2 regions of the Holtiella tumoricola genome follow, and region 1 is predicted to be linked to the other one. Evidence: riboswitches for the same ligand, from Rfam matches in the RefSeq annotation. Region 1 holds a riboswitch; the other holds the start of a gene.
What was found. Region 1 has a riboswitch for magnesium ahead of mgtE (magnesium transporter). Riboswitches for the same ligand answer to the same signal wherever they lie in the genome.
Positions count from the first base shown of each region.

Region 1 (16,680 bases):
TGCATCATAAGGATCTTTTTTTATTACACGTTGCATCCCTTCATAAAGAGTGCGTTTACGTTTTTTACAAATACGTCTTGTAAGCTTCTTATAATGGTCACCTTCATCTAGAAGCGCAAAACCGCTAAAGAAAGCCATCTGTACTTGTTGCGGTGTAGAAAGTCCTGCTGTATGATTAAGGGCAACAAGACGACTGTCTGCTACCATACGATCAATAAACTTTACATCACAGGCATGTGTACCAAGTGATGTATAACGTTTTTCTAACTCTTCATGTTCCCATGGTTGTAATTTTTTAATTTGATCATCAAAAACATTACGCTCATGTAAGAGTACTGTCCCAAGTCTCCAGCCTGTTACACCAAAGTATTTTGAGAATGAGTAAATGCAAAGTGTATTATAAGGTAAATCTGCTAGTAAAGAACAAAATTGAGGTACAAAAGTACTATACACATCGTCTGTCACAATCATTAGATCTGGACGGTCATTTTTGACAAGATCAATAAGGTATTGCTTACTTGTTCCACTTAATGCAATAGAAAGTGGATTGTTTGGATTAACAATAAAGACTGCTTTTACCTCATTATCTTTAAGCTGATCAAGTGCTTCTTTTGTATATTGCATACTTGTATGACCATCTTCTTCAACTTCAGTTGCACGAATATAGATGGTTTCAAACTCGTAATCTGGAAGTTCTGGTATTTCTAAGTATGGTGTAAAAATAGGGGTCATAAGTGCAATTTTATCCCCTTTATGTAAAAGATGATTATGCATCAGAGAATCAAATAAATAACACATTCCTGCTGCGCCACCTTCCACACTAAACATATCAAACTTACCTTCAATTTCTCTATTAGGACAGAGTTCTTTAAGTAAATAGGCTTTTACAAGCTTTTCAATATGTACTAAAGAACGATCTGGAAACGGATATTGATCTCCAATAATCCCATGGGCTAACTCATGAATCCAAGCCTCTTCCTTAAATCCTAATGTTTTAACACCATAATCTACAAACTCACGGATAAAACCTGCAACTTTACGATCTGGGTATGCACTTAAAAAGCGAGTAAGTCGGGCGCCAATACCATCTCGGCTTGGCATCCCTGCTAAGTTTTCTTCTTGCCATGTACGTTGTGTTTCAAGTACTGCAAATTGGCCAAAAGCAAAGAAAGCTTGTCTTGGAAGAGTAGCAGTCCAGTTTGGATTCCCTCTTCCTGCATCTAAAATAGGTTGTTTTTCTTTTGAACTTTTAGCAATGTTGATTAAAATTTCCTTAAATTCAAAGCCGCTAATTTTATCGTATAACGACTCTACTTCTCCTCTTGTTGGACAAGACATGATGTGACCTCCTAGTGTTCTTCCCGCAAAAAGCTTACACTTTATAATTGATTAATTTTATTTGTTGTATAATCTAATACTTTTTGTACTTCTTCTTCATACTGAGTTGTTTTTTCCATAGATAAGTTTCCAACAGTTTGTGTCATTGGAAGTTCACCTAAAAGTTCAACATCCATCTCCTTGAAGAATTGATCCATACCCTCTTGATTAAACATTCTAATTTTCTTGCTACAATCTGGGCAAAGGATATAGCTCATATTTTCAATAACCCCAATAATAGGTACATTCATTTTACGTGTCATGTTAATAGCCTTAGATACAATCATAGAAACCATATCTTGTGGTGTAGAAATCATGACAACACCAGTCATTGGAATAGATTGCATTGTTGTAAGAGCAACATCACCTGTTCCTGGTGGCATATCGATTACTAAGTAATCTAAATCTCCCCATACAACATCTTGATAAAATTGTTTAACTGCACCTGCAATCACTGGACCTCTCCAGATAACTGGTTGATTTTCATCTTCCATAAGAAGATTAACAGACATCACACGAATGCCTTCCTCTGTTTCAACTGGGTAAATTAATTCACCTTCTGTTCTAACATTAGCTTCTTTAATGTGTAAAAGTCTTGGTATACTTGGTCCTGTAATATCAGCATCCATAATACCCACTTTATGACCTTGGCTAGCAAGTGTTTTTGCAAGTAATACAGACATTGTAGATTTACCAACGCCACCTTTACCACTCATGACACCAATAATCTTTTTAATACTACCATGTGTATTTAATTCTATTTGACAAGATGATTCACTTTTGTTGCATGAACCATGACTTGGACAACTACTACAATTTGACATCTTTAATCACCTCGTATTTTATGTTTCTTTTTTATTCTAGGTCTCTTATTCTCAACTGTCAAACCTATTTAAAAAGATGTAATTAATTTATTATTAAAAACTATCATACAGCATTTCATCATCATCTACCCATTTATGACTACATGCATTACAGCTATAATATTCATCTACAACAAAACGTACTTCATTGCTCTCTATTTCAAAAGATTGGCGTACTTTATCTAACACATCTTCCTTAAGACATTTATCATAATAGATGACATATTGTTTACTATTGGTATTATAAGCTACACGACCTCTTGGCCAAAAATCATATTTTTCATTGAATTTGGCTTCAAACTCATTACGCCATACACGGTCATGTCCTTCTGGTGGATTATAGAAAACACCTTGAATGGTTCCTTGCTGTCTGTCGTATTTTTTAGTTAAAATATCGTCTTGTTGACAAAAAAACACGCCTATTTGTGCCATGTTTGCGCCCCCTTATTCATATATTATGTCTATTCATTTCTATCCATTATGTCTAACTTTCATCTATTTGTCAAACATCTTTTTTGAATCCTTTTAAGCAAATAAAAACCACATCAAAACTTTTCTCCTGCAAAAGAAATTTTTGATGTGGTTCACTTTATCTTAAAATAGATTGTGCCATACGTCTATAAGTATGACGAATGCCACGTATAGCAATAGAGAGTGTCTTAATATTTTCTGGAAGTGCCATACCAAAGGTACCGCAATCTCCAATGTGTTGAATATCTGCACCTGCCATTTTTGAAAGGAGTGCCATTTGCTCAATCACACTTTCACTTGATCCCTCTTGTGAAGTGCCTATTGTTGTCATTGCCAATGCACCCGCTTCATGAATCGTATTTGTCATTTGCTTTGCTAGTTCTAAATCAAACCCTGGCACTGTACCTGGCGCCGGGAAAAGTACAATATCTGCACCACACTCTACAAAATCCTTCACACAAGCTACATCATATAAGTTACCACTACCTGCGCCATGCATTTTACCTGCAATAATTAAAACTTCTTCTCCCAATACCTCTTTAGCTAGCTTAATACCTTCACAAATAGTTTCATGGGTTACACCTGTATTCGGATTTCCTGTAAGGACTATATAATCAAAACCATAGGCTAAAGCACGTTCTAAATTCTCACGACTTAAACAATAGCCTGGTTCATAAGTGCTTCCTTCTGGCACCGGTTCTAAGTTTACACCAATTAAGCGACCCACCATTTTTTTTAATTTTCGAATATAATCAGTATCCACCAAATTATCTGCAATTTGCTTTTCTAACTTCTTAACTAATTCACCCATTCCTTGCATAGCATCTATTTCCGGATGCACACCCCATATAAATGGTGCATTAAAATTAAAAGTATTGAGTGTAATCATATCTGCTCCAAAACTTGCCGCAAGCTCTAAGTTAGATACTTCTCTAATATAAGGGGTATAGCTTACAATCGTTTCAGAAACAACAGTACGCCCTTCTGATGTGGCAATAATCTGTTTAAGTTCCTTCTTACTTAGTGATTCAATATCTTTAGTTGTGAGCTCAAAAATTCTTTTCATTTTATCCTCCTATTGTTCATCCATTGCACGATTGGCAAGCGCATCTGCTTTATTATTTCCAAAATTATCACTGTGCCCTTTAACTTTTACAAATTTAATATCTTTAAATTTTTGTTTTTCCGCATACAGCTGTTGCCAAAGTTCTTTATTTTCTACAGGCTCTTTCTTTGATGTCACCCAGCCTTTTTTCATCCAATTATAAATCCAACTTGTAATCCCATTTAAAACATAGGCGCTATCTACCATAACTTCTATGGGTACATCTTTCCATTTAACTGCGCGTAAACCTTCTATACAAGCTGTAAGCTCCATAATATTATTGGTTGTTCCACGGGTTCCACCATAAAGTTCTTTTGTTTTATCTTGATAGGTTAAATATACACCCCATCCACCTATATTATTATTTTTCCCATTTCCACGACATCCACCATCGCAATAAATGATTATTTTATCCATAGTTCACCTATTTTCTCATCTCATTTAGTTTTAGTCCATTTACCTTTATTATATCTAACTTATCCCTGAAATTAAACACCTAATAAAATACAAAATCCCTAGAATTCCTTCTAGGGATCATAAATTCTTTTAAATTATACGAGGTAATGAATAAAAGCTGTCGCAAGCCCAAGGAAGAAGAAGAAACCAAGTACATCTGTAAATGTGGTTACAAATACTGAAGATGCTAAAGCAGGGTCTATCTTCATTTTCTTAAGAACAATCGGCACAACAAGTCCTGATAATGTCGCTACAATCATGTTAAGAATCATAGCAATACCTATGACTGCTCCAAATATAATATTACCTTCCCATAAGTAGCCAAGCACTGCTATAACAGCACCAATAGATACCCCTGTAATAAGACCAATTCCAAGTTCTTTAAGTAAGGCTTTTTTAAAGTGTTTTAAATCTAATTCTCCCAGTGCCAATCCACGTACAATAACAGTCAGTGTTTGTGTACCTGCATTACCACCCATCCCAGCTACAATTGGCATAAAAGTAGCCAGAGAAACAACTTTTTCAATTGTTCCTTCAAAAAGTCCTACTACAGCAGAAGCAAAGATTGCTGTGAGTAAGTTTACAAATAACCAAGGCAATCTACTTTTAACAGATTCTTTTAAAGTACCATTAACTTTTTCACCTTCACCAACACCCCCTAGTTTATGGATGTCTTCGGTATTTTCATCACGTAAGATTTGCATGACGTCATCAACTGTTACGATACCAAGTAGGCGCCCAACACGATCTACAACAGGTAGTGTTAAATAACCATATTTCTCAAATAAATGCCCTACTTCTTCTTGATCCATATCAAAAGGAATGGTCTCTACATTGGGTTGCAAAATTTCCCCTATAGTTGTATCAAAATGAGTTGTTACTAACTCTTTAAGTGTTACAACTCCTTTTAATTTATCAAAATCATCAACGACATATAAGTCATAGGCATGATCAATTTCTTCTTTATTATCTTGTAAATATCTTAAAGTTTGTTTTACTGTCATATAAGCTTTAACACAAACAAACTCTGTTGCCATAATCCCTGCTGCAGTATCTGGATCGTAACTTAAAAGTTGGCGTACTTTTCTTGCATCTTCTTCTGTCATCTTCGCTAAGATTTTATTTGCCTGTGTTTCATCTAGCATTCCTAATAAGTCTGTAAGCTCATCAGACGCCATTTCTTCAATAATATTGCGTTGTCTATTTTCACTAAAACTTGTAAGTAAGTTATATTTTTCTTCTGGCTCTGCCTCATCAATAATTGAGGCAATATAATGTTCTGGTAGTCTACTTAAAATATCTAATCCGTTTTCTTCATCTTCTTTTAAGATATCTAAAATATCAACTGGGTGGATATTTTCAATGTATTCAATAATTCTTGCTTGTGGTGCGTGAAGAAGAAACTTTTTAAGTTCTTCTTGGCTCATGTTTGTTTTCATTATCTGTCCCCTCTCTCAGGGAGCACCAGTTCCTACTGTGGTATGACTGGCCGCATCCCCGTCTATCTGATTACTTCCCGATTGTTCGTTGCTACTCTTTGGCGAATCCAATCATACCACCTCCTTTTATCTTCTACTTATTCCTATAACATTTTTATTCATTATATAACTTCCTAGACACATAAAAAAGGCTTCTTGCTAGACGCAAAAAGCCATAAAATACGGACTTCACAACGTTTTAGCACTATAAAGCGTAGACGATTTGTCAGCTACATTAAAAATAACCTTGTGGATCATTTCTGTTCACCCATTGGAATCTCTAGATTTTTCTGGGCAGCAGCCTGTGTCTTTATAGGAGCCTCACCTAAAAAATGTCACTCTTCTTTATTCATCATACAAAATCCCTTTTTATCTGTCAATAGAATGTCTTAAAAGCTTACTTGTAAAACGCATAATTAATTTTAAGATTTCATTAACTAAAATAACTGAAGTACCTACTAAAATAATTTTACCCCACATATTTTGATTAAGTGGTACGGCATTAAAGAACTTACCTGCAAATTGAGTAATAATAATTTGTACAGCACCTGTTGCTGCAATGACTTGCAATGCAATTTTATTCTTTGTAAAGTTTGGGAAAATACTTGCAATACCAAATTCTCTACAGTTAAAAGCATTAAACAATACTAAAAATGCAAATAAACTAAAGGTTACTGTTTGCATTTCACTGGCATGTCCAATGACACGTGTTGGATCTGCGCCAAGGAAATTCCACTTAATTTGTGCATAAAGTACGCCTGCGATATACAAACTGTTAAGGGCAATAGTCAAAATCATAAAACGGTTAATAATACTCGCTTTACGATCAATAGGTTTACGTTTCATAACTGTTTCACGAATCGGTTCAAGTCCCAGTACTAAAGCAGGTGGTCCATCCATAATAATATTAATCCATAAGAGATGGATCGTTGTAAATGGCATATCATGTCCCATCAGTTGGCTAAGAATAGCCATTAAGAACGCAATAATGTTAACCGTAAGCTGGAACTGAATAAAGCGTTGGAAGTTATTATAAATCCCACGTCCCCATTTAATAGCTTGTACAATGGTACTAAAACTATCATCTGTCAAAATAATATCTGCTGCATTTTTACTCACTTCTGTCCCTGCAATACCCATGGCTACACCTACATCTGCTTTTGTAAGAGCAGGGGCATCGTTAATACCATCTCCAGTTACAGCTACAACTTCACCATTGCGTTGTAAGGCTTGTACAATACGCATTTTAGTTGTAGGTTTTGATCTTGCTACAATACCAATTGTTTTAATTTCTTTACAAAGGTCTTCTTCACTAAGCTCATCAATATAGCTTGATTCAACTGCTCTTAATTGATTTGGTCCTCCTACAATGCCAAGTTGTTTACCTATAGCAATAGCCGTTTGAATATTATCCCCTGTAAGCATTTTCGTTTCAATACCACCATCTGCGGCAATTTCAATAGATTCTTGTACACCGTCGCGAAGAGGATCTTGTATACCTACAAATCCTTGGAAGATTAAAGTTTTATTCCAATTTTCTCGTGTCTTATAGTCTTTGATTGTTTCACTTTCTAAATAGCCAAAACCTAATACACGCATGGCTTCTTTTTGGAGACATGCCATTTCCTTTAAAATTTCTTGTTTACGTGTTCCTGTAAGAGGTACAACATTATCACCACGTCTTTCATACTGGCATTGTTCTAATATAACTTCTGGCGCACCTTTTGAATAAATTTTATACTTTTTAGGTGTGTGAATAATGGTAAGCATATATTTGTTTTGAGAATTAAATGGCATTTGACGTACTAAGTCACTTACCTCTCTTGCTGTTTGATAATTAAAATCTTTGCAAAGTCTTAAAAGTGCACATTCCGTAGCACTTCCTATGTATTTAGGTTCTTGTCCACTATATTCTACATCTGCTGTACTATTGATAAGGCAATTATGAATGAAATCTTTGTATTTAGGAAAAGCATTCTTATCAATATATTTCCCCTCTAAATAGACACGCTCAACTTGCATACGATTTTGTGTCAATGTTCCTGTTTTATCACTACAAATAACACTTACACTACCGATTGTTTCACAAGCTTCTTTTTTACGTACAAGTGCATTTATTTTTGCCATTTGTTTCATTGTAATAGCAAGAGTAATATTGATCATTGTTGTTAAACCTTCTGGTACTGCTGCTACAATAAGTGCAACACAAACAACAAAAGCTGTTTTAATATCTGGGAAACACGTAGCGAGCCCACCCAGTGAAGCCTTTAGAGCCTCTCCATTTCTAAAGTCTAACTTGATAGAAGATTCCTGTATAATTTGGCAAAACATATAGACAAATAACATAGCTGCAATCGCTGAAGAAATTTGTGAAATACGTTTCCCTAAATGATCTAGTTTGATCTGAAGTGGCGTATCTGTATCACGTTCTCCAAGTTCACGTGCAATATGCCCCATCTCTGTTCCATCTCCTGTTGCAGTTACAACCATTATAGCTGTTCCTTGGGCAACTAAGGTACCACCAAAAAGCATATTTTTCTGATCTGCTAAATGGTCTGATTCTATAATACAATCATGCTTTACAACGTCATCTGATTCTCCAGTCAGCATGTCCTCTCTTACTTTAAACTCAAGTGCTTTGAGGATACGTCCATCTGCTGGCACCATATCTCCTGTTTCCAAGAAAATAATATCTCCAATAACTACATCACTTTTATGAATAATTTTTTTTACACCATCACGCATGACTTTAACTTGTATATCTTCTGTCATCTGAGCCAGTGCATCTGCTGCTTTCTTAGATTTACTTTCTGTAATAAAACCAATTGTACTACCAATTAAAATAGCCAAACAAATACCTATTGCATCATGGTACTCTTTAATAAGCAAGCTAATCCCTGCTGCAATCAGCAAAATAATAATCAATTGTTGGCTTAAAAGTTCTTTGACCTCTTGAATGAGACTACTTTGTTTGGGCTTAGTAAATTCATTTTTTCCATAGGTTTGAATACGATTACCCGCTTCTTTTTCTGTAAGTCCCTTTTCTTCTAACACCTTGAGTTGCTTTAGAACTTTATCCTTAGGTTGTCTGTAAAACTTATTTTCCACAGTATCTTGTCCTCCTTCTCCCTTAAGTATAGGTAATGTATTATATGCCTACATTTTCACAAATATGCCAACTTGTCCTCTATTTTATCTCTCTGTCCTCTCTTCCTCCCAAAACCATTCTCATCACTGAAAAATACCTTCGTACAATAAAAAAAGAGACTACTTTTAAGTAATCTCCTCTACTAATTAAAACAATTTCATAAAAGCTAAAATAATTAATGTCACACCACTTAGCCATGAAATTTGTATGTTTTTAAGTTTAGCTAATTTATGTCCTAGCCAGCAACCTAATAAGATTGCAACCATACTGACAATCATAGAAACAATAGCTGTTTCTAGATAAGGTGTTTCTACAAGACCACTTCCAAATCCTGCAGCAATACCATCTAAAGACAATACAATCCCTAAAGATATGGCTTCTTTAACACTTAAAACTTTTGAATGGTCTTGATCAGCTTTTGTATTATCCATATAAATGTCTAATATAAAATGATAGTCCCAACATTTAAAACTTAGTCCCTGTACATGATTAGAATGGCGATTAAGTACATCTTTAATGACACCTTCACAAAATCTTGACAGACCTAAAAGTAATAAAAGCACAAAACATACTATAGCAGTCACTTGTGGTGGCAACCAATTACTTACAAGTGCACCACATGCCATAGATATAAGTAAAATAACTGAACTTACGCCACTTAAGGCAAATGCAGAACCAAAAGGAATTTTAATTTCATCTACACCATAAGCAACGCTTGCCACAAAAGCATCTATAGATAAGGCCATGACTAATAATAAGACTTCTATCATGTTATCCTAAACCACCTTCATTGATCTTCTCCTTATCTATTTATATGAAATTCCCTTAAAAAGGTTCTACTCCTTCTTCGTTAAAAGGTGGGATAAAACTTTCTTTATTGGTCTCACCTTCCTGAATAAAACCATTTTCTACACCTAATTCAATGGCATAATCCACTAAATAGTCATAATGTGCTGGCGAAAGTGAGCGATTTAACTCAGGATACTGGCTGACATGTGGCAAAGGCGTATATTGATTCATAATACTTATAAAAATTTTATCACCATAAGTATGATAAAGTGTCTCAATAATTTTTTTAGAATCAAATAACAACCCTGGCAACATAAGATGCCTTACAATAACACCTTTTTGGATAACCCCTTCTTCATTAAAACGTGCTTTACCTACTTGACGTACCATTTCTTCTAACGCTTCACTGGCATAGGTTTTATAACCTGGTGCAGAAGAATACTTTTGGGCATAGCTCTCTTTAAAATATTTGAAATCTGGTAGGTACACATCAATAGATCCTTCTAACAGTTTTAAAGTTTCTACCCTTTCATAACCACTGCTATTATAGATAATAGGCAGATGAAGACCTTTGCTTTTTGCCTGTTTTAAAGCTTCTATAATTTGTGGCACATAATGGGTAGGTGTCACTAAATTAATATTGAGTGCCCCCTGCTCCTGAAGTTCAATAAAAATTTGTGCCAATCTTTCTATTGTAATACCTTTACCTTTTCCAACTGTACTAATTTCATGATTCTGGCAAAATACACATTTTAAAGTACAGTGTGAAAAGAATACCGTTCCTGATCCTTTTTCACCTGATATACAAGGTTCCTCCCAGTAATGAAGTGCAGCACGGGCAATATATACCTTACTATCTGCCTTACAAAATCCAAGTTGTCCTTCTAAACGGTTAACCCCACATGCTCTTGGACAAAGTTTACATGCTTGTAATTTTTCTAACATTTTTATGCCCTCTCTTTTACAAACTCTCTATAGACTTAAAACGACTCGCTTCTTCCATAATCTTTGTACGATTACCAATAACACAAGTTCCATTAAGCTTACATACTGCTTCTACTAAATCTGCACAATTTCTTAAATCTTCTATGGTGGTATTTAAAACTTCTTGCCATTCTTTTTCAATGATATCCTTAGTGACATGGGTAAGACCATAAATAAGGACTTGTTCACTTTTTTGTTCCATTGTTAAAGGATTAGTCAGCCCACCTATTGTCCCAATAATACAACGTTCTAATTCCTTTAACGAAAGGTCTAGTTTCTGGATAAAAGCTACTGCCTCATTAAAAGCCTCTAATGTGGCACCCAGTTCCGGATCACACGAAGAACAAAAGACCATATTCCCATCTCTTCCTAACGTTAACTGAGCACCATAGGCACCCCCTTGTAATCTTACCTTATCCCATAAATAGGTGCTGTCTAAAATATGATTAAGTACATATAAACTTCCCGTAAAGTTAAAACCTAAATCTTTAAAGTTTCCTCCCATAGTAATAGCCTGCACACCTGTTGCGGTGTAAAAAGCTTGATTCTTAATCTCAGGCTCAAACTGATAAGTTACTTTTTGTAATTGTTGTACAGGTAAACAACCTATAAACTGCTCTAAATAATTTTTTACCGTAGGTTGTGACTGAGCTGGTGCTGTTACACTCACAAATAAATCTTGGCGCTGTATAATCTGTTTATAAAGTCTTTCTAAGTTTTCTACCAATCTCTTAAAGCCTTTTTTCCTATCTTCTATAAGCTCCACTTTTAATGCTTTAAGAAAATCATAATAAATCATCCCAGATACATAATCTTCATAGATTGCCGCCTGAGATCCATAAGTATAAAGAGTACGTGTTGCACGGTATTCAGGCGTACTTTTAAAGCTTCGCTCCATTTCATAGAGTATTAAATCAATCAATTCATGAACCTTCATCTCATCATTAAACTGAGTGTGACAAGTGATTTCTTCAAGTAAATGAGGTAAGCTTTCTAGTTGAGACATTAACACCTTTAAAGATATTTTTAAATAGGGTTTAAAAGCATGAGTATTGTTACATTCTGCATAAGCTTGAACACTACAATTAAGTCCACCTGTTTCTTTATTTATAGCATTTTCTAAGGCATGATAACTATAATGAGTTGTACCTACATAGGTAAGAAGATTGCTCAGTAATCCTAAATAATTTAAATCTTTCTGACTTACACTTGCCACATCAAATAGCACATGAATATAAGCAATATCTTGTGTATCTAAATGATGCCACTGCCATGTTATGCCTTCTTCTTGACTCGTTGTAAAGGTTGGGTACTTTGGATGGTTAGGTAGATCCTCTAAACTTAAATGAGGTAACTTCTCTAAGTCCTCAATAGCATTTTGTTGTTCTTGCAAATCCTCAAGCGTTTCACTTGCTAAAATTAACTTTGTAAGACCTTCTTGTGTTAAACTTTGTTTATAAGCTTCAAGCTCATTATTAAACTTTATTTCTTCCATCTCATACTGTTTTTCATCAGGTTCTAAAAGAGCACAAACTGCATGGGAATTGTTTAAAAAGTATGTTTCTATAATCTGTTCAAAGTAACCTTTATCTTTTTGCTCTGCAATCTCTTGAAGTGCCTTTTCATACTTTAAATGACTAAAAGGATGTCCATCGTATAATACACCCATTTGTACCTCTTCACTTAAAATAACGCCCTTAGCTTCCCAAGGTGTGTCCCCTTCTTTCAAACTAAACGTTACTGTATTAAATGCCGCATCGATTAAATCTTTTGAAATACCTTCTTTCACTAACTTTTTAAACACGTTAAATATACGTTTTTTAAAGGTATTATGATGTGCCTTGTGTGTTCCATTTAATATAATAGAAAAAGTCGGTTGACGTTTCCCTGTATCATAGCCACTTTCGTCTATACTTTTACCGATACTCTTTTTACCAAGTAACACCTCATATAGAGGTGAAGCTGGACTTTTAAGAAGCATATGTTCTAACATTTCAAAAGCTAACCTTAACGTAACATTATGGATTTCTCCAACTACAAAAGTTAACGCTAGAAGTGCTTCTTCTTTTTCTTCTTTTGCTTCTATAGGATAATACCCCTGACACATTTTTAATGTTTCAAAAGGCTTTTGAAGAGGAATATCCGCTCTTATTTCTTCTTTTACAAAAGCTTGTAGTACTTCATCTAGTTGCTTAAGCCTTGCTTGTAAATCACACTTCCCATACAAGAAGAAAGTACAGTTGCTTGGTTTATAATAAGTATCATAAAAACTTAAAAATGCCTTTTCATCTAATTTTACAATCTCTTCTGGCTTTCCACCTGAATCATATTTATAGCATGTATCTGGGAATAAATTTTCATGAATAAGATGCTCAAGTCTTGTAGAAGGCTCCATATATTCACCATTCATTTCATTGTAAACAATTCCTGTATAACTTAAAGGACTTTCAGCATCTTCTATACTATAGCGCCATCCTTCTTGCTTAAACAAATAAAGTCGCTCATGAATTAATGGATGAAAGATTAAATCTAAGTACACTTCAATCAAGTTACCAAAATCTTTTTCATTTTGGCTCGCACAATAATACATGGTCATATCTTTATAAGTACATGCATTTAAGCTAGTATTTAGTGAACCTTTATCTAATTCCATAAATGTATCTTTCAATGGATATTTTTTAGAAGCGCAACACACCGTATGCTCAACAATATGGGCCACACCTGTATTATTTGTAGGCAGTGTCTTAAACGATGCTGTAAAAACTTGATGATTATCTTCATTGTCAAGTTGTATAAGTCTTGCTCCACTTTTTATATGCTCATAAATACGTGCATAACTTCCTATCTCTTCAATCCATTCTTCTTCTATAAGTAAAAACCCATTTTCTTGGGCTATTTGCTGTAATAACATAAGGTATTCCTTTCTATTTTCCTAGTTCTTTATAGAACTAGCCATCTTACATTATAGCCTAGGTACAAAGCTTTTAAAAGTATTCTGCTTAACCATTGACCTGGAAATTTATATCCTATACTATAAAAACATACTAAACAGGAGGGATACCTATGCCAAATATAGAAAAACTTAAGCAATTTTTTGCTAAAGATCTTTTTGCACTTTCTCTAGGTATTGAAATTGTAGACATAAAAGAACACCAAGCGACTTGTGAACTCATACTAAAGGAAACCCATTATAATGCTGGTGGAAGTGTACAAGGTGGCGTACTTTTCACCCTAGGAGATTTTGCCTTTGCTGTTGCTAGTAATTCGGCAGGCTTTTTAACAGTCTCACTTAATAATACCATCTCTTATTTTTCACCTCCCAAGGGGAATAAACTCACTGCTACTGCAACACGTTTAAATAGTACAAAACGTACTTGTATTTATGAGGTCTCATTACTGGATACCTATGACACTTTAGTTGCCAAAATGACTGTAACAGGATATATCAAAGACATCCCTCTCGATGTGGTATAAATTTCAATAATTTTATATATAAAAAGGAGTAGCCTCTTACAAATTGCTACTCCTTTTTCCTATTTCATTAAGCTAAACTTACATTCATATCTATAACAAGAGCCCTCATATTGTCCTTAACCGTGTCTTTAGTACATCCTCTAAAGTCATTACCAAACATATCATAAACATTACTTGCAATATTAATCATAGGTAAACGGCCATACATTTTTTCACCATCTGTTAGAATGGCATGCTGAACAGGATAACCAAAGTTTCCTTCTGGTGTATAGTCTCCTCCACTTGCCATTACAACAAGTACTCCCATCTCACCATTCAATAATTCTTTAAGTGTTTTATCTGACGGTTCAACATAGGTATCGGTTAGTCCTAGCATGGGTACACCATCGTAGTCACATACGCTACTTCCCGTATAATCGTAACCATAGACTCTTGCAGTCTTTTTATCTGTATAAGGTGTTACGATTTTACCTTTTTCTATTAAATTAAATGTATAATCAGGATTAATACGCCCTTGGGCATCAAAGAAAGGTGTACCATAAGCTTCTTTTGTACTTTGTCCATATGTAAAATGCTCATTAAACTTTTGCTCACCTATACAATCTTTAAAAAGAGAACTTGACCTTCCTACACTTTCTCCATTTAGCTCTTGACGAAGCTTACTTTCTACTAATTGTAAATCAACAATGACTGGCATCTTATCTTGTTTAGGCAGTGCGACTTCCGTTCCATAACAGCCTACAATATGTTCAAATTCTTTTTGAAGTTTTTCTGGATTCCACTCTCTATCTATTTGGAATACACCTGTATCAAATACATTGACTGAATGTTCTTCTCTAACCAAAAGACTTGTTATAATAACCAAGTCTCGACTACATAAATTAAGACCACAATCATTTTTAAGTGTAACACAAGTTTCTTCCATATTAATCTTATTAGAAAAACTATAGTTTGGATAACTACGTCTTAAGTAATTCAAGAAGTTTTCAACTTCTTGAATAAAATCTACTTCATCAAATTCAATTTCACGAAGATCCATATACTCATCACAATCTTTAGCGACTTCTTCTTCATAAGGTATTTTTAAACTTAAATTAGCAATAGCCTCTTTTTCTAATTCCCCTAAATCTACTGTTCCAATACCACCAGCAACACCAATATAACCTTTATCATAAACTCTATAGCCTGTTTTAGTAATATTTTTCTTTCTTACTGACTCTAATTTACTATCTACTACATTTAATGAAATTTGTTTAACTGTCCTTGTGTAGATTTCTTTAATCATGTCTGTACCCCCTATTGTACGTCTAGATTTTGCACTCTAATATATGGTCCTCCAAAGCCTACTGGTAAAGGATATTGTTCCATTTTTCCGCAACCTCCACCTGTAAAGCTAAAAATTTCAACTTCATCGGAAATCCCATCAATAAGATGTAAGGTTTCCATTACATTTCCTGTTACAACAGCTACTGTAACAGGTTCCGCTATTTTGCCCTCACGAATTCTATAGGCTCTTTTAGGTGCAAGTGTAAAAGCTGTCATCCCTGAACCATGGGAAATATCATCTACATAGATCCCATCTTTCACTCCTGCAAAAAGTTCTTCTTTTGTGAGTGGCCCCTTATCAATATAAGTTGTTGTCATTCTAACAATAGGCTCAAACTCAAAGTTCATTGCACGTCCATTCCCTGTTACAGTTTCCTCTAATAGACCGGCTGTAGCAGTAGTATGCAACCTGCCTGCTAACTTACCATCACGAATCAAATAGTTCACTTTAGCAGTATTACCTTCATCATCATAAGGTGTATAACCCGATCCTACTAAATCTCCACGGTCTATAATATTTAAAGTATCTACACCTACAACTTTACCAATAGCCCATTCTGCTTTCATGGTTTCACTACCAAGCATCAAGTCCGCTTCGCTCTTATGTCCAAAGCTTTCATGAGCAAAAACACCGGATGCTGTTGGTGAAAAGACTACGGTATACTTTCCAGGTTCTACAGCTACTGCCTCTTTTATATAGGTACAGTCTTTTTTAATATTTTCTTCTACTTGATTATGTAATGTTTTAAGTGCTTCAAAGTTTTCTTGTGAAGTATTATAAGCATTATCAAAACGTTTCCCTTCTACGTTTAATGTATAAGCTACAATAATCCCAGCAGTCTCTTTGTCATACTTAATATTTGCTCCCTTACTTGAACAAAAAGTCTTACGAACAGATTTACCTATGTATCTAATATGATATTCCTTAACTTCACTAAACTTTTTGACTGTGTTTCCATATGCTTGAAGTAAACCAAACTGATCTTCTTTAGAAACATTTCTTAAAGTGTCTTCTTCAAACTTCATACAACTTTCTTGATGAACTTCTAACCCCATAACAGTTGGATGCTCCATAATCTGTGGGTTAGGTGTTGCCATCTGAGCTAACAATTGAATTTCTTCATCTATTTGCTCAAGTTGGGTTGTTGAACTATAGTACCATTTGTCTCCGTCAAATATACGGATAAATGCCCCTTTGTACTGGCGTTG
Region 1 covers NZ_JAQIFT010000059.1:50,336-67,015, reverse strand. The annotation lists gene aspD (aspartate 4-decarboxylase) at 1-1,338, opposite strand, end outside; gene PBV87_RS16570 (Mrp/NBP35 family ATP-binding protein) at 1,380-2,201, opposite strand; gene PBV87_RS16565 (hypothetical protein) at 2,295-2,672, opposite strand; gene PBV87_RS16560 (DUF7916 family protein) at 2,830-3,777, opposite strand; gene rnhA (ribonuclease HI) at 3,787-4,233, opposite strand; gene mgtE (magnesium transporter) at 4,368-5,711, opposite strand; M-box (ykoK) riboswitch at 5,929-6,090, opposite strand; gene PBV87_RS16545 (calcium-translocating P-type ATPase, PMCA-type) at 6,120-8,858, opposite strand; gene ytaF (sporulation membrane protein YtaF) at 9,045-9,668, opposite strand; gene PBV87_RS16535 (radical SAM protein) at 9,724-10,632, opposite strand; gene PBV87_RS16530 (insulinase family protein) at 10,649-13,582, opposite strand; gene PBV87_RS16525 (PaaI family thioesterase) at 13,735-14,145, shown strand; gene PBV87_RS16520 (metallopeptidase TldD-related protein) at 14,213-15,430, opposite strand; gene PBV87_RS16515 (TldD/PmbA family protein) at 15,442-16,680, opposite strand, start outside.

Region 2 (16,680 bases), on a different contig from region 1:
AAACTTAAGCATGATTTCTACATTGGAGACCCTGATCTTGAAAATGGTATACTACCTAAAGGTTCATTAGTAGTAGTTGGAAACTATCGTGGTAATCCTGTATTTAATAGTATGGAAATTCACGGTAAATACTTAGTTGAAGCCCATGGTAAAGAAGCTGAACTTGTGGAAGCACCAATTGCTGGGGATATTTATCTCTTTACAGAAATCCCTGAAGATAACCAAGTATCTACAATTGATCAAGGTATCTGGATTTTTGTTCCTAGCGATCAGACCTTACTTGATGCTTTAACTCATTCCGAATCCGAAGAACACGAGGAAACACTTGAACTATTAACAGCTATCAAGGCAGTCCTTTATCGTACATCGGATGCTTCAACTACAGATAATGCCTATATAGTAAGTGATACACCTTGGATTATTCCAACCGCTGAGTCACTTATTACCTTACAATAAATTTTATTAATGGGAGCATGATATGAAAAAAATAATATTCCTCATGTCACTATCTCTAAGCATGCCTACTTTTGCTCTTTCACCTTTTGGTGTAGAGTTTAAAGTTAATGAAAAAGCTTCAAAATTGCAAATAGAACTTACCAATGTGCCTTCTGGTACTAAGTCCTTTCAATTAGCGTATAACCTTGAAAATGTTCAAGGTTATACAAAAGCATTATGGGCATCCTTCTTAGAAAGTGGCCATACCTATATCCAACTTACACCTAGTACAGATTCTGTATCAGTTACGCTCTATGCTATTGCCGAGCAAGCACTTCCAAGTGATTTTACACTTATAGAATTAGATCTAGATACAGATTCTAATTGGGCTGTACAAAAAAATGTCTCTATCAAATATCTGAATGAATTTTTAGAAGAAACTACCCTTCCTACTTTTGATGCAAAGCTTACTCAAGTAGAAGATAATAACTCTGGTAATGATGGTTCTGGTAATGATGGTTCTGGCAATGGTGGTTCCGGCAATGGTGGCTCCGGCAATGATGGCTCTGGTAATAGTGGCTCTGGCAATAGTGGCTCTGGCAATAGTGGCTCTGGCAATAGTGGCTCTAGTAATAGTAACTCCACCAATAGTAAACCAACTAAACCTTCTACACCTGATGTAGAAATCCAACCAGAAACACCACTTATTGAAACCATTCATTTTAATGATGTAGATGAGCATTGGGCTAGTGATTCTATTAAACGCATGGCCCAAAAAGGTCTTATTACAGGCTACATAGATGGTAGCTTTAAACCTAATGGCACTACAACACGTTCTGAGTTTGCAACATTAATTGCAAAAGCTTTTGAGCTAAAGGCTACCACACCAACTCATCCATTCCAAGATGTTAAATCTAACGTTTGGTATACAGATGGTATTTTAGCACTTTATGAACGTGGTATTATTACAGGTCTTACACAAGATACTTTTGGTGGTGACACATCTATCACTAATGAACAAATGGCTACAATACTCTATCGTACATTAGAAAGCCTTGATATTGAACTTCCATTTGTACGAAGTTATATACCATTTAAAGATAGTGAAATCATTAGTCCTTACGCCCTTGATGCCGTTAAGGTCATGTACGAATCAGGACTTGTTAATGGTCTTTCAGATCATAGCTTTGCACCAAAAACATTAGCAACACGTGCACAAGTCGCAACTATACTTGATCGTATCCTTTTACTTATTAACAACTAACCTTAGATTACTATATAGTATAAATAAAAAGGATGTTGCAATTTTTAATTGCAACATCCTTTTTATTTATACTTATAAACTATTTATATTTTTTTAACCACTTCTGATTTAAGTTTCATCGCACCGAAACCATCGATTTTACAATCAATGTCATGTCCGTCTGTTGCTTCATGAATTAAACGAATACCTTTTACTTTTGTACCAATTTTGATAACAGATGAGCTTCCTTTTACTTTAAGGTCACGGATAACTGTTACTGTATCACCATCATTTAATACATTTCCATTAGCATCTTTAATAAGTAATGCTTCTGCTTCTGCTGCTGCACCTGCTGCAGTCCATTCATGTGCACATTCTGGACAAATTAAAAGGCTTCCATCTTCATAAGTATATTCTGAATTACATTTTGGGCAATTTGGTAAAGTAGACATATTCTAGTTCTCCATTCGTCAGTGTTTTTACAAGTTTATATAGTATCATATTCTTTACTTGTTGACAAACTTAGTTTTAGTTTTTTTACCCTTTTTCATAACTAAACCTTATAGTCTCCATATTATATATTTATTTTACCTATTTTAAATTATAGTTTATAGTATAAGGTAATATCAGAATATATTACATACTATTATAAGGAGTCCCTCATGATTGAATCACAATTTAAACATTTTTTAACCCACTACCTCAGCATGCCTAGTCCTGGTGGCTATACTGAAAAAGCTATCTTAAACTGTAAACAAGATTTTGAAGCACTTGGCCTTTCTACTCATCTTACTAAAAAAGGCGGGCTGATTGCAGTTCTTCCAGGTAAAGATACAAGTAAACAAGTTGCCATTTCTGCTCATATGGATACTTTAGGTGGAATGGTAAAAGAAATCCTTCCTAATGGGCATATCCGTTTCCATAAAATTGGTGGCGGTCTGTATCATGCATTAGAAGGTGAAAACTGTACGATTATCACTTCAACTGGTAAAACAGTAAGAGGTTCTATTATGCCTCTAAAATCTTCTACACATCTTTATGGTCAAGATGGTGCTAGTGAACCACGTAATGAATTTAGTGTTGCTATTCGTTTAGATGAAAAAGTTTCATCTGTATCTGATGTTCATCAACTTGGTATCCAAGTAGGTGACTTTATCTACATGGATCCTAGACTTGAAATTACAGAGAATGGTTTCATCAAATCTCGTTACATCGATGATAAAGCCTGTGTTGCTATTGTTCTTGAACTTTGTACTAGATGGGTTAAAGAGGGTATTCAGCCTAATTATACAACTTTCTTCTATATCAGTAACTTTGAAGAAATGGGACATGGTATCTCTAACATCTTTAACAGTAACTCTTCATTTTCTAATGTCCACGAATTTGTAGCACTAGATATTGGTATTGTCGGCCACACACAAACTTCTAGTGAATATAAAGTAAGTATTGCTGCAAAAGATGCAAGAACAGTGTATGACTACGCTCTTAGACAGAAACTTGTAAACTGCTGTGAACAAGACAAAATCCCTTATGCCGTAGATGTCTATAACCGTTATAGCTCAGATGCTTCACAGGCTATGGGATTTGGCTGTGACTTTAAATTTGCATGTATTGGGCCAGGTGTTGATGCAAGTCATCATTATGAACGTACTCATATGGAATCTATACTTGCCACTAGTAAACTTATAGAAAGCTATCTTCTTAATAACTTAATAGAAGAATAAGTAAAACCAGGTATTACTTCTTTTTAGATGTAATACCTGGTTTTTTATCATTTTATCAAGATGTCTATTACTGATATGACCATGCCAATTTTGCTACAACTGGATAATGATCTGATGGATACTTTTCATTTACTTTATCTCTACATATTTCTATATCTTGAATTTCAATATCATGGGTTGTAAAAATATAATCTATAGGTTTACCTACTGTTTTCCCTTTAAATCCATGATAGCTACGCCCTATTTTTTCTTCTTTACAACTATATTTTTCAGTATAAGCATTTTGAAGAGACAGCTCTCTTTGTAGTTTAAGCTCTTGCCACCATTTCTTAAATGTCTTACTAGATGGTGTTGCATTAAAGTCACCCATTAACAGTACTGGTGCCTCATACTTTTCATAGTGTTCTTTCATTTTATCTGTAATTAATTTAAGGCCATTAATACGTGCTAAATAACTTAAATGATCTAAATGAGTATTAAATATATTAATTTTTTGTTCTTCATTATTTTTTAAAGAGAGAGTACATGTTGTACAAATTCTAGGAAACATTGCTAGCCAAGCTCTACTTGGTTTTTCTGGTGTTGAAGATAACCAAAATGTATGCTCCTCTTCCACTTTGAATTTGTCTTTAAGATAAAATACAGCTGTATACTCTCCTTTATCTTCCCCATTTCTGCCTACACCTACGTAACTATACTCAGGTAGAAGGTCTAGCATATCCTTTAAGCTGTCTGCCGTTAATTCTTGTGTTCCTATAATATCTGGCTTATTATTTTTAATAATTGCAGCAATAAGTTGTGTTCTATAAGCCCAACGATTGTCCCCAAACGCAAAATAATTACGCTTCATATTAAAACTCATTACTTTAAGTGATATTGATTTCTGCATGGTGACCTCCAGTTCATTCAATTCTTCTCTGCTTATTATTATATTGCTTATTTCTAAATAATCTCCTATATGATTATTAATTTTTCTTAATCTCTTAGTTTATTTCTTACATTGTATAACTATAATGTCATCTAATCAAGAACTTCTTCATTTTTTCTTCATAGTAATTTTGTCCTATTCCTAAGCTTCTATCTATCAAATAAACAAGTGGCTCTTGCCACCTTTCTTTTACTATTGCACAAAAAGCCTAGATTTCTGAATTAGAAATCTAGGCTTTGATATGGAGATGAGGAGAATCGAACTCCCTACCTCTTGAATGCCATTCAAGCGCTCTCCCAAATGAGCTACACCCCCAAAGTTAAAGCGGCTGACGGGAATCGAACCCGCGTTCCCAGCTTGGGAAGCTGGTGTTCTACCATTGAACCACAGCCGCTTATTTATATTTTTATTATACTCCAAATTTTTACTTTTTCAATATTTAAATTCTGAATTTTATATTTTATTTTTTTAATAAGATACATTAACTTTTAATTGAAATGATTACCATAAAAAATGCCACTAGGAAAGTCATACGTACTAGTCCTAGCGGCATTTTTACTCTTTTTATCATTAATCTATTAAATAAGATAAGAACTTACTTCTCCTGTGTAATAAAAGCTTAATCTATGAAGAGCTCGTGTTGCTGCAATATACAATAATTGCTTATCAAAGTTATTGCAGTAGTGATCTTTATTGCTTTGATAAACCATGACTGCATCATATTCAAGACCTTTAGCTTCAAAGATTGGGCTAATAATAAGTTTTCCATTTTTATTTTCCTCATCTTTAAAAATCTCTTGTAAATAATGCGCTTCTTTTCTCGTCTTACATAAGATCGCAATATGCTTATAACCTTCTTCAAAGTAACATGCTAAAGTTTGTTTCATATCACTTATTAAGGCCTGTTCACTTGATGCTTCTATTAGCCTTGGCGCTTCTCCATGTCTTTCAAATGGAATCACTTGTTGTGTGCTTCCTCTTAACTTACCTGCAAATTCACAAATCTCATAAGTTGAACGGTAACTCTTTAATAAATCAATTTGTAAACCTTTTCTTGGTTTTAGGATTTCCATAATCCCATCATAAATAGAAGCTTGAATAGGTTTTTCAATAGCCTGGCAGTAGTCCCCTAAAATGGTATACTGACCATTTCTAAAAATCATCTTAAAGATTTTGTAATGAATTGGATAGTAATCTTGGGCTTCATCAATTAAAACTTGCTTGATTGAGGCATATAAGCTCTCCCCTTCTAATCTAAGTTTCAAGTAAAGCAGTACTGCACCATCTTCATAAGCAACTTGCTTTTGTTCTAGACATTTTGCAGTGTGCTTCATCATTCCCTCGATACCTTCTGGTAATACTATTCCTTCTGCAAATTGATTAAAGAGTTTTTGCTTTCTCATCAATCTTTCATAAACCTTAAGTACATTAACTCTAGTAAAACGAGTAATCGTACTCATAAAACAATCATACTCTTCTTGCACAAGGCGTCTTGCTTCTTCTTGTTCATCATGGGCAAATTTGGAATCATTCTCAAGTTTATCTACTAGCTCTTTGTAATAGGCTTTTTCTAAAGGTTTAATACGTTCTAAGAGAATTTTCTCAATACGTTTCAAACGCTTAATAATAGACATGTTTATTTGGTTATCTAAAAACTGTGTTTTAAGCTCTTTCGCACCCATAATTTTTTCTTCACGGTAGTAGACATCTTTAAAAATAATGCCTTCTTTTTCAATCCATTCAATATAACGTTCAAGCATGGTCATAAATGCTTCTGAACCTTTAAAAGCAATAGATGCACGAATTCTATCACGATTTTTGCTACTAATAATAGCTTCTAGCTGACTATGCTTTTTGCCCATTCTTAAGTAATTACCAAAATAAGCTTCAAATAAATCCTCTAATGTTGCACACTCTACATTTTGTTCGCCAAGCTCTGGTAGTACTTCCGCTATATAATCACCAAATAGACTATTCGGTGATAAAATCATTACATCTTTATTGGTTAGTCCTTTTTCTCTTTGATTGTAAAGAAGAAAGGCAATGCGATGTAAAGCTATGGATGTCTTACCACTACCTGCTGCCCCTTGTACAATAAGCACATCATTTTCTTCATCACGAATAATACGATTTTGTTCCTTTTGAATGGTTTCAACTATATTCCTCATTTGTCTGGAAGTGTTTTGACCTAGTGTTTGTTTAAGCATATCATCCGTAATAGCAATACTTGAATCAAAGAAAAACTTCAGCTTCCCCTTCTCCACTTCATATTGTCTCTTAAGAAGCATTTCTCCTTCTATTTCTCCACATGGTGCTACATAGCTTGCTGGTCCTACTTCATGATTATAAAATAGTCCAGCAATAGGTGTACGCCAATCATAAACTAAAACCTCATAGGTATCATCATTCATAGCATTGTGATAACCAATATAAACTTTTTCTTCACTCTCACCGTCTTCTTTAAAATCAAAACGTCCAAAATAAGGTGCTGGTAACATCTTTTGATAATTCATAACCTTTTCTAATTGATGTTTGTACTGAGAAGTTTCGATGGCTTCCATATTGACGTACTGGCTCATATCAATGGCTTGATCAAACTCATCAATTGCATGCATACCTTCTTCCCACATTTCCTTACGTATGCCAAGGAGGGTCGCTTTTTGTTTATCTACTCCTTCAAGACCTTTATGAATTTCTTGCTTTAAAAAATCTATAGTTTGCTTTAAATAAGCTTTTTCTTGTTCTAATATAATTGAATCTAACATAGATTACTTATCCTCAACTTCCTCTTCTACTTGTTCCAAACCTTTATATTATGCTATTTTGATTTATTTAACAAGTAGAAATCCCCCCTTTGTTCACACCTCCATAATAATAGACAATATAGTTGGTCTTCTCTTTGTTTTTTCATAGAGTAATTGCTCTACTACTTTTTTAATGTTGGCTTTTAAGATATACCATTCTACCATTTGATAAGCTAAGCACATTTCTAATTCTTTTGTTGCTACTGCTTTAACTTGATTAATAAGTTCTTCTGCATCTTTTGCATAGACAAATCCACGTGTAATGACATCTGGACCCCCCATAATAGAATAGGTCTCTAAATCTATAGCTGCTACTACAATCAGCATTCCTTCTTCTGCTAGATGCTTACGATCACGAAGAACAATATTGCCTACATCACCTACTCCAATACCATCCACTAATATATTACCTGCACGTACTCGCCCTGTAATAGCAGCCTTTTCATGATCTAACTCCAGAACATCACCATCTTGTAAAATAAAGATGTTTTCTTGCTTCATTCCCATCTCTTTTGCTAAATCACTATGATGTTTTAAATGTCTATATTCTCCATGTGCAGGCATAAAAAACTTAGGATGAGTTAAAGAATGAATGAGTTTTAATTCTTCCTTATATGCATGCCCCGATACATGTACATCTTCTATATCTTTATAAATAACTTCAGCACCCTTTTTATAAAGTTCATTAATAACTTTAGATACTAATTTATCATTGCCTGGTATAGGTGAAGCAGAAATAATAAATAAATCATTAGGTTGTATTTTAATGACACGGTGATGTCCAAAAGCTATTCTTGCTAAAGCTGCCATAGGCTCTCCTTGGCTTCCTGTCGTAATAATGGTAATCTTATCATTGGAATAATTATGAATTTCTTCAAGAGGTATGAGCATATTCTCAGGTATGTCTAAATAACCTAATGTTTTAGCTACCTTTGTAATATTTTCCATACTTCTTCCACTGAAAGCTACTTTGCGGTTATGCTTTATAGAAGCATCTATAATCTGTTGGATTCTATGAATATTTGAAGCAAAGGTTGCAACGATAACACGCCCTTTGACCCCTTCAAACAGTCTTCTTAATGTTTTACCTATAGTTTGTTCAGAAGGTGAGTGCCCTTTACGCTCTACATTGGTACTGTCTGCTAACAGAAGAAGTATTCCTTGTTTGCCAAGCTCTCCTATTCGTTCTAGATCCATTGTTTGCCCATCAATGGGGGTATAGTCTACTTTAAAATCCCCTGTATGAAAAATAATACCTTCTGGCGTATGAACAGCTATACAGCAAGCACCTGCTATACTATGTGTACTTCTTATAAATTCAATTTTCATCTGCTCTAATTGAATACAATCTCCTGGCTCTACGCTATGCATTTTACAGTCTTTAGCTAAACCATGTTCTTGTAATTTATTTTCAATAATGCCTAGAGTTAGTCTTGTTCCATATAAAGGAATATTAATCTGTTGTAAAATATAAGGTACTGCTCCAATATGATCTTCATGCCCATGGGTAAAAAATATCCCCTTTACTTGATCTTTATGGGCTAATAAGTAGGTAATATCTGGAATAATAAGATCTACACCATACATTTGTTCATCTGGGAATCCCATACCACAGTCAATCACGATGATTTCACTTTTATATTGGATTGCAGTAATATTTTTCCCAATACTTCCCAGACCACCTAACGGAATAACCTTTACTGTATCACTCATAAAATACCGCTCCTTTTTTAAACTTTTTAATTTAGTTTTTCCTACATGTAAAAGTGTATGCAAAAAGTCCTACCTTTAGATTTAATTCTAAAGGTAGGACTTTTTCACATGCTTACTCACCACCAAACTTATATCCAACACCCCACATCGTTATAATAAATATAGGTTTCGCTGGATTTGGTTCTATCTTCTTTCGTAGCTTTCTTATATGAGCCATAATATTGTTATCATCATAAGTATAATTATCTTTCCACACGCCATTATAAATCTGTTCTTTCGTATATACTTTTCCTTTATTATTGGCTAATAAATATAAAATATCAAATTCTTTTGGAGTAAGTTGAATCACTTTGTTATCATAGCAGACACTTCTATTAACCATATCTATAGCTAACTTACCGCTTCTTATCTGCTCTGACTCCACTAGTGTCATTTCTTCACTCTCTTTTCTATTTAAAATCAAACAACCATATTCTTTATCTTTTAATCCTTTTAATCCTTCTAACAAATCTTCAAATTCCCTATTACTCCTAGCTTTTTCTTCAAGCTGAGTATAGATCCATTCACACACTTTAGCTTCAATCCCTATTGCCAATGCTTTTTTATTCATATGACTTACCTCATTTCTCTTAAAGTAATTCGCCGTATTTTTTGACATAAATTTTCTTTAAGACTGTAACAAGTATCATATAACATAATATAATGCCCACTAACCAAGCAAAGTAAATGGGTGGTATTGGATACATACCTATAGCTTCACCAAAGCTTGTGTATGGAATAATCGTTCCAATACCAATTGCAAGTGTTGTAACTAGTGTAACAGGTAAGGAAGCTCTACTTTGAATAAATGGAATTTTTGGTGTACGAATCATATGAATAACTAAAGTTTGTGACCATAGAGATTCTACAAACCATCCTGCATTAAAGAGTGCCATAAATAACACTTTGTCTACACCTGGCTCATGATAATATCCACCACACACCATTGGGCAAATAATAAAGTACATGAGTATATAAGTAATAATATCAAATACTGAACTTGTAGGCCCAATCCATGCCATAAAACTTCCGATAGATGATGCATCCCATTTACGAGGCTTCTTTAAAAACTCCTCATCCATATGATCCCATGGAATAGAAATACAAGAAATATCATAAATAAGATTCAACACAATAAGTTGTATCGCAAGCATAGGTAAAAAAGGTAAAAAGGCACTTGCAACTAATACAGAAAACATATTTCCGAAGTTAGAACTTGCTGTCATTTTAATATATTTAATCATATTGCCAAAGGTTTTTCTTCCTTCTATAACGCCTTCTTCTAAAACATTTAAGTCTTTTTCAAGTAAAATAATATCTGCTGATTCTTTTGCAATGTCTACTGCTGTATCTACTGAAATACCTACATCAGCTTCTTTCATAGCTGCCGCATCGTTGATGCCATCTCCCATGAAGCCTACTGTATGCCCATTTGCTCTTAGTACTCTTACAAGTCTTGATTTTTGTTGTGGTGAAAGCTTTGCAAAAATATTACACTTTTCTACTTCTCGTGTTAATTCTTCATCATTCATATGCTCAATTTCACTACCTAGCAGAAGCTTTTCAACACTTAGTCCCACTTGTTTACATACAGATCTTGTTACGCGTTCATTATCACCTGTTAGCACTTTCACCTCTACACCATATTCTTTTAGAGATGCTATTGCCTTAGCTGTACTTGCTTTAGGTGGATCTAAGAAAGCTAAATATCCCATAAGTACCATATCTTTTTCATCTTTAGTAGAAAATACGCCTTCAGCTGATGGATTTGTCTTTTGTGCAACAGCTATAACACGCATGCCTTGGTCGTTGAGCTGTGCTACTGTTTCAAGAATTTCTTTCTTAATAGATTCTGTTAAAACAGTTACTTCTCCTTTATACTCTGCAAAACGGCAGCGATTAAGCATTTCTTCTACTGCACCTTTTGTTACCATTTGTGTCTTACCAAATTCATCTTCAAGTACAACACTCATACAACGTCTTTCAAAGTCAAAAGGTATTTCGTCTACTTTTTTATAACTAGCAAAAACCTCATCTTTTCCCATATCCTTGGTATATTCAATAATAGCAAGGTCCATTAAATTCTTAAGTCCTGTTTGATAATAAGAATTCATAAATCCATGGCGTAGAACACGCTCATCTTCTTCCCCATGAATATCTAAATGGTACTCTAAAATAACTTTATCCTGTGTCAAAGTCCCAGTTTTATCTGTACATAATACATCCATTGCTCCAAAGTTTTGGATAGAGTTTAAGTTTTTAACAATAGTTTTTTTCTTGCTCATCCTAGCAGAACCCTTAGCTAAGCTTGTAGTTACAATCATCGGTAACATTTCTGGTGTTAAACCTACAGCTACTGAAAGTGCAAAAAGTAATGCTTCTACCCAATCTCCTTTTGTAAAACCATTAATAAAAAATACAATAGGTGCCATAACTGCCATAAATCTAATGAGTAACCATGAAACTGAATTCACACCTTTTTCAAATCCTGAAGCCACTTGGGTAGCCACAATAGTCTGAGATAAATTACCAAATAAAGTTTCATCTCCAACGGCCACTACAACCCCTAATGCTGTCCCACTAATTACATTGGTTCCCATAAAAGCTAAGTTATCACATTCTATAGCAGTTTGATAAACTCTGCCCTTTTTTAGTTCAACAACTTTTTCTACTGGTTCACTTTCTCCTGTTAACGCTGATTCACTTATAAATAGATCTTTTGCTTCTATTATTCTAAGATCAGCTGGTACCATATCACCTGCTGATAAGCATATAATATCTCCATTTACAACTTCTTCTAGCGGAATTTCTACCCTTCCTATTTCCTTGCGTTGTACACAAGTTGTAGTCTTAACCATCGCACTTAGTTTTTCTGCTGCATGACTGGATTTAGTCTCTTGTACAAACTTTAATATTCCACTTACAGCCACCATGGTTAACACAATACCGACCGTTGTAAAGTCTGCTTCTCCACTTCCACTAAGAATCACATCTGTAAATAATGAAATTGTTGCTAATATAAAAAGTACCACTGTAAAAGGATTAATAAATGCACTAATAAAGCGTTTTAATGCAGAATCCTTTTTCTCATGGGTAATACTATTAAATCCACATTCTTCTCTTGCTTTTTCTACTTGTTTAATTTCTAATCCCTCTAATGAAGTCCCCATATTTTCAAGTACAAATGCTTTGTGCTTAGTAGCTATATTTACAAGCCATTTATTAATCACGGCTTCACGTGCTTCTTGTTGTCTTCTCATTCTTTCTGCTTGGTTTTTAAAAATATTCTTTTTCATGTCTAATCCCTCCATTTATTCTTAATAACAAAATTGGATTGACACGAAACCTGTCTATCTAACCTACTCTAGAAAGCATCTATTTAGTTGTCCGTTTGCGGTGAGAAGAATGTTCATACGGCATCTCCTCACTTTTTTCACTTTTATACTGCTTATCAGGTCCCGTGCCGTTACTACTACTTGCGTCCATTCTTCTCACCTCCTTTAAATTAACAATACAAAAAACCCCTTGCCAAAGCATAACAATGACAAGGGGCCTATCGGCCTAATCTAATTCATCGTTCAAGCTTTAGCATCGTAGGGCGGTGAAATTGTGTTAGGTTATGCCTTGGTTTCGACATCCCCTGCTGACCAACTCATAGTGTCTCCACTATTTTGCGGTAACAATCCATATCCCTACGGTAGCCTCACCTACCGAAGTTATTTTGTTGTGATTACATTTCTAATTATATCAAAAAAATCTGATTTTACCAGAACCTTTTTCTTACTTTTTTCTTACTTTTTAATTTTTAGTACTTTAACATTTATAGTCTTGAGTCTATTCACTATACTTAATAATCTTGATTACATTTATTCTATGCGCTTCTTCTTCTAATGTTTCATAAATAATAATGCTTACACTATCATTGCTCAAACTAAAGACTAAATGATTTAATGTACGCCCATCTGAAGTCAATTTAAAAGCTTCATAATCTTTCTTATCAAGCTCTCCCCAACTAAGGGCCTTTACATCTTGTACATTATGTAATTCCATTAAAGCTCTTTCAACATCTACAATTTCATACAGCGCAAATGTTTTATAAATTGATTTTAAACACTCTTGTTCGAATTTAAAATCACTATATGTTGTTTGCCACTTCTCTTCAAGCGATTTTTGCCTTTCTTCTTTTTCATTTTGTATCTGTTCAGTGGTTGCTTCTTTCTTCTTCAGTGCTTCTTGAACTTCTTTAGTAATCTCTTCATGTTTTCTATTAAAGATATCAATATAAGCTCTTGCACTTTTTATCTCTTCTTTACTCATAGTAAGCATACCTTCATAGGTACTAATTTGAGCATCTTTCATACGTACTTCTTTTGTCATACGTTGCTCTTCCATCTCAACTTGCTGAATATGCTCTAAAATATTCTCTTCTGTAGCACTTGATAATATTTGTTCTTGTTCTGCAAACTTATTAAGTAGAGATTCTTTTTCTTCTACAAGCTTCTTAATACGTTCTTTTGTTTCTGCTTGGCTTCCTTCTTCATACTCAATCAATTTATTCTTAGATGTAATATACCTATCATTTTCTAATAACTTCTGTACAACTGCTTCATAGTTCTCTTCATTTTTAGCATGTTGCTGCATCAAGTCTTGATAAGCCTTATCTAATTTTATTCTCTCATCATTTGGTAGCCAACTTGGTAATATTTCTTCCTTACATTCCATTTGTCCACCCATAGCTTCTACACAAAGTACGATTAATTGAGCAAAGAGTTCACGGATCAATTTATTTTTACCTAATGGCATTTGAAGCTCTAGTACAGTCTTGGCATCAAGAGGTTGTTTAACTTGCTTATTTTCTTCCTCCTCTTCACACTCTTCTTTTTCTGTGTTTTCTATAACATTACTAGCTTCTAACTCCATATCATCATCTAGTTCAAAAACTTGAGCATCTTGAATCTCACCTATCGTTGATTCTTGTATCTCTTCTTTGATACTTATTTCGTTCATACTTTCTACTAAAGCTTCTTCTAGTACAGCTTCTACTTTTTCAGTTTCATCTGTTATTTCACCTTCAGCTTCTATTTGCTGCTTTTCAACTTGCTTTCTTAATTCTCTTTGTAATGCTTTCTTTTCTTCTGCATAGCACTTTGTAATTAAATCTGCTTTTTGTGAAGGCAATAATTCTTCTTTGAGCTCATAATGTTCTGCAACTTGATCAATGATAAAAACAGAAAGGGCATCATCTGAATCCTCTGCCTCTATACTTCCTCCTCTTAGTGCATTGCATTTTTCTTTTAAAATGTTCTTAAGATGAATTTCTAATTCTTCGCGTCCTAACATTTGCCAATTAAGCTTACTCTTTTCTAGAAGCTGATCTATTGAGAGCACCTCAGGTGCTTGTAAAGGCGTCTTTTTCATAAGTCCTGTTACTAAATTTGTTGCTTGTACTAATTTTTTTGCGACTTTTTGTCCTGTTTGTTTAGATATGTTGGTCATTGTAAAAGTTTCTAAAAGTGCAATTTGTTCTCTTAGCTCTTCTTCTGAAACCTTTTTTATGCCGTCAAATAAGTTTGCCAAAATCCCATTCTCCTTTTACATACTATTCCTTGTTATTTGAAGGATAATTAAAATTTTATCATTTTTTAACTTTTATAGCTACTCAACTTCTCATATTTAGGTCTTTTTATATGTATTATATAAAAAAAGTGAGCATTTATATTTTTATAAATGCTCACAACTCTATTTAAATGTACAGATTTAAGCTTCAATAGGAATAAAAGCAAATTGTGTTACATCAAATAATCCCATATCTGTTAACTTAATCTCTGGAATAACCGCAAGTGACATAAAACAAAGTGTCATAACAGGTTCCACATGTTCACTAATATGAAGTACTTCATGAGCTGTTTGATGAATACTTCTAAGTTTTTCATCTACCCACTCACCACTTCTATCACTCATAAGTCCACCTATTGGCATCGGCATACTTTCAATCACTTGCCCCTTATTAACAAGAATAATACCACCATCTTGTTTAATAAGCTCTTCAACTGCATAAGCCATATCCTGATCATCTACACCTACAACAATAATGTTATGAGAATCATGAGCCACTGACAAAGCCACTGCACCTTGCTTAAGTCCATATCCTTTAAGAAGTGCTACCGCTACATTACCTGTATCTTGATGACGCTCTACAACTGCTACCTTTACAATATCTACTTCTGGATCATATACAAATTCATTATTCTCATTACGTTTAATTGAAGCAACTTCTTTACTTGTGACTACACCACCTGGAAGAATATTGATGATATGTGCTTGTTCTGAATTAATAGTTAGACGTAATTTATCTACAGAGAAGTCCTTTACATGGAAGCTCCCTTTAGTCGCATGAATATCATGGCGTTCAATAGGTAGCATATACTCACCTTGTGTTGCCACTTCTTGGCCTGCAATAAATACACGTTGTGCATTAAATGCTGTTAAGTTATCTATGAGAACAATATCAGCACGAAGTCCTGGAGCAATAGCACCACGGTCAGAAAGACCAAAGCATTCTGCTGCATTTAAACTTGCCATTTGTAGGGCTATAATTGGATCTATACCTTCTTCTATACACATACGTAAATGATTGTCTAAATGTCCAACACTTAAAATGGTTTTTGGCTGGCAGTCATCAGCACATAGAAGACAGCGTCTACTGTTTTGCATTGTAAGCCCTGGAAGTAATTTTTTCAGGTTATGACATGCAGAGCCTTGGCGAAGAAGTACATATATACCTCTTGCAATACGATCATGCATCTCTTCAATGGTGTCACACTCATGATCTGTACGAATACGTGCTGCTGCATAGGCATTAAGTGCATTTCCAAATACACCTGGGCTATGACCATCGATAACTTTACCATGTTCTTTAGCTACCATAATTTTATCAAGCACATCATCATGACCGCCAATAACACCAGGGAAATTCATAAACTCCCCAAGCCCTAACACGCTTCCGTTTTCAATAGGTGCTTTCATAGCTTCTGCATCAATCACTGCTCCTGCATGCTCAAATGGTGTAGCAGGTACACAAGATGGAAGCATCATCTGAATATCAAGCGCTGTACCTTTAGAAGCTTCTATCATGTAATCTACACCACGAAGTCCACATACATTAGCAATTTCATGTGGGTCTGCAATGATCGTTGTTGTACCATGAGGCACAACTAATCTGCCAAGTTCTTCTGGACTTACATAAGAAGATTCAATATGTATATGACTATCAATATAACCTGGTGTTGCATATTGCCCTTGAGCATCTATCACACGTATACCTTCATATGTACCTACACCTGCAATAAGTTCATCACAGATTGCAATGTCACCTTCTACAATACGTCCATTATATACATCTACCACTTTAGCATTCTTGATAACAATGTCAGCTGGTACTCTACCTGCTGCTACATCTATTAATTTTTTAAGTTGTTGCTTTTCCATTACTTGTCCTCCTTTTTTTGGGTCCGTCAAATTCTAGTTAAATGAAGTCCAAAATACTATATTGCACTCATATTAGCATACTTTAAAGCAAAAAAATAGAGTTTTTCATTAAAAATATGAACATTTTTATTTCACAACAAAAAAATGTTCGATACATCTTTTATCTCGTCCAGTCACGCCTTCATTCAATCTATATATTAATAGAGAAGTACATATAGCGTACTTCCCTATCCTCTCATTTTAAAACTTCAGCCTATAACGTATTGCTCTCTTGAGCTCTGAATCTTTCAATCCACAAATTTCTTG
Region 2 covers NZ_JAQIFT010000016.1:247,305-263,984, forward strand. The annotation lists gene PBV87_RS04710 (M60 family metallopeptidase) at 1-456, shown strand, start outside; gene PBV87_RS04715 (S-layer homology domain-containing protein) at 479-1,699, shown strand; gene PBV87_RS04720 (zinc ribbon domain-containing protein YjdM) at 1,783-2,130, opposite strand; gene PBV87_RS04725 (M42 family metallopeptidase) at 2,341-3,402, shown strand; gene PBV87_RS04730 (endonuclease/exonuclease/phosphatase family protein) at 3,470-4,291, opposite strand; tRNA gene PBV87_RS04735 (tRNA-Ala) at 4,573-4,645, opposite strand; tRNA gene PBV87_RS04740 (tRNA-Gly) at 4,654-4,724, opposite strand; gene helD (RNA polymerase recycling motor HelD) at 4,909-7,095, opposite strand; gene PBV87_RS04750 (ribonuclease J) at 7,189-8,847, opposite strand; gene PBV87_RS04755 (winged helix-turn-helix domain-containing protein) at 8,960-9,457, opposite strand; gene mgtA (magnesium-translocating P-type ATPase) at 9,477-12,182, opposite strand; M-box (ykoK) riboswitch at 12,450-12,608, opposite strand; gene PBV87_RS04765 (hypothetical protein) at 12,721-14,463, opposite strand; gene ade (adenine deaminase) at 14,644-16,374, opposite strand; gene PBV87_RS04775 (aminotransferase class V-fold PLP-dependent enzyme) at 16,615-16,680, opposite strand, start outside.
Region 2: linked by a shared signal. The riboswitch ahead of mgtA (magnesium-translocating P-type ATPase) and the one ahead of mgtE (magnesium transporter) in region 1 are both predicted to bind magnesium.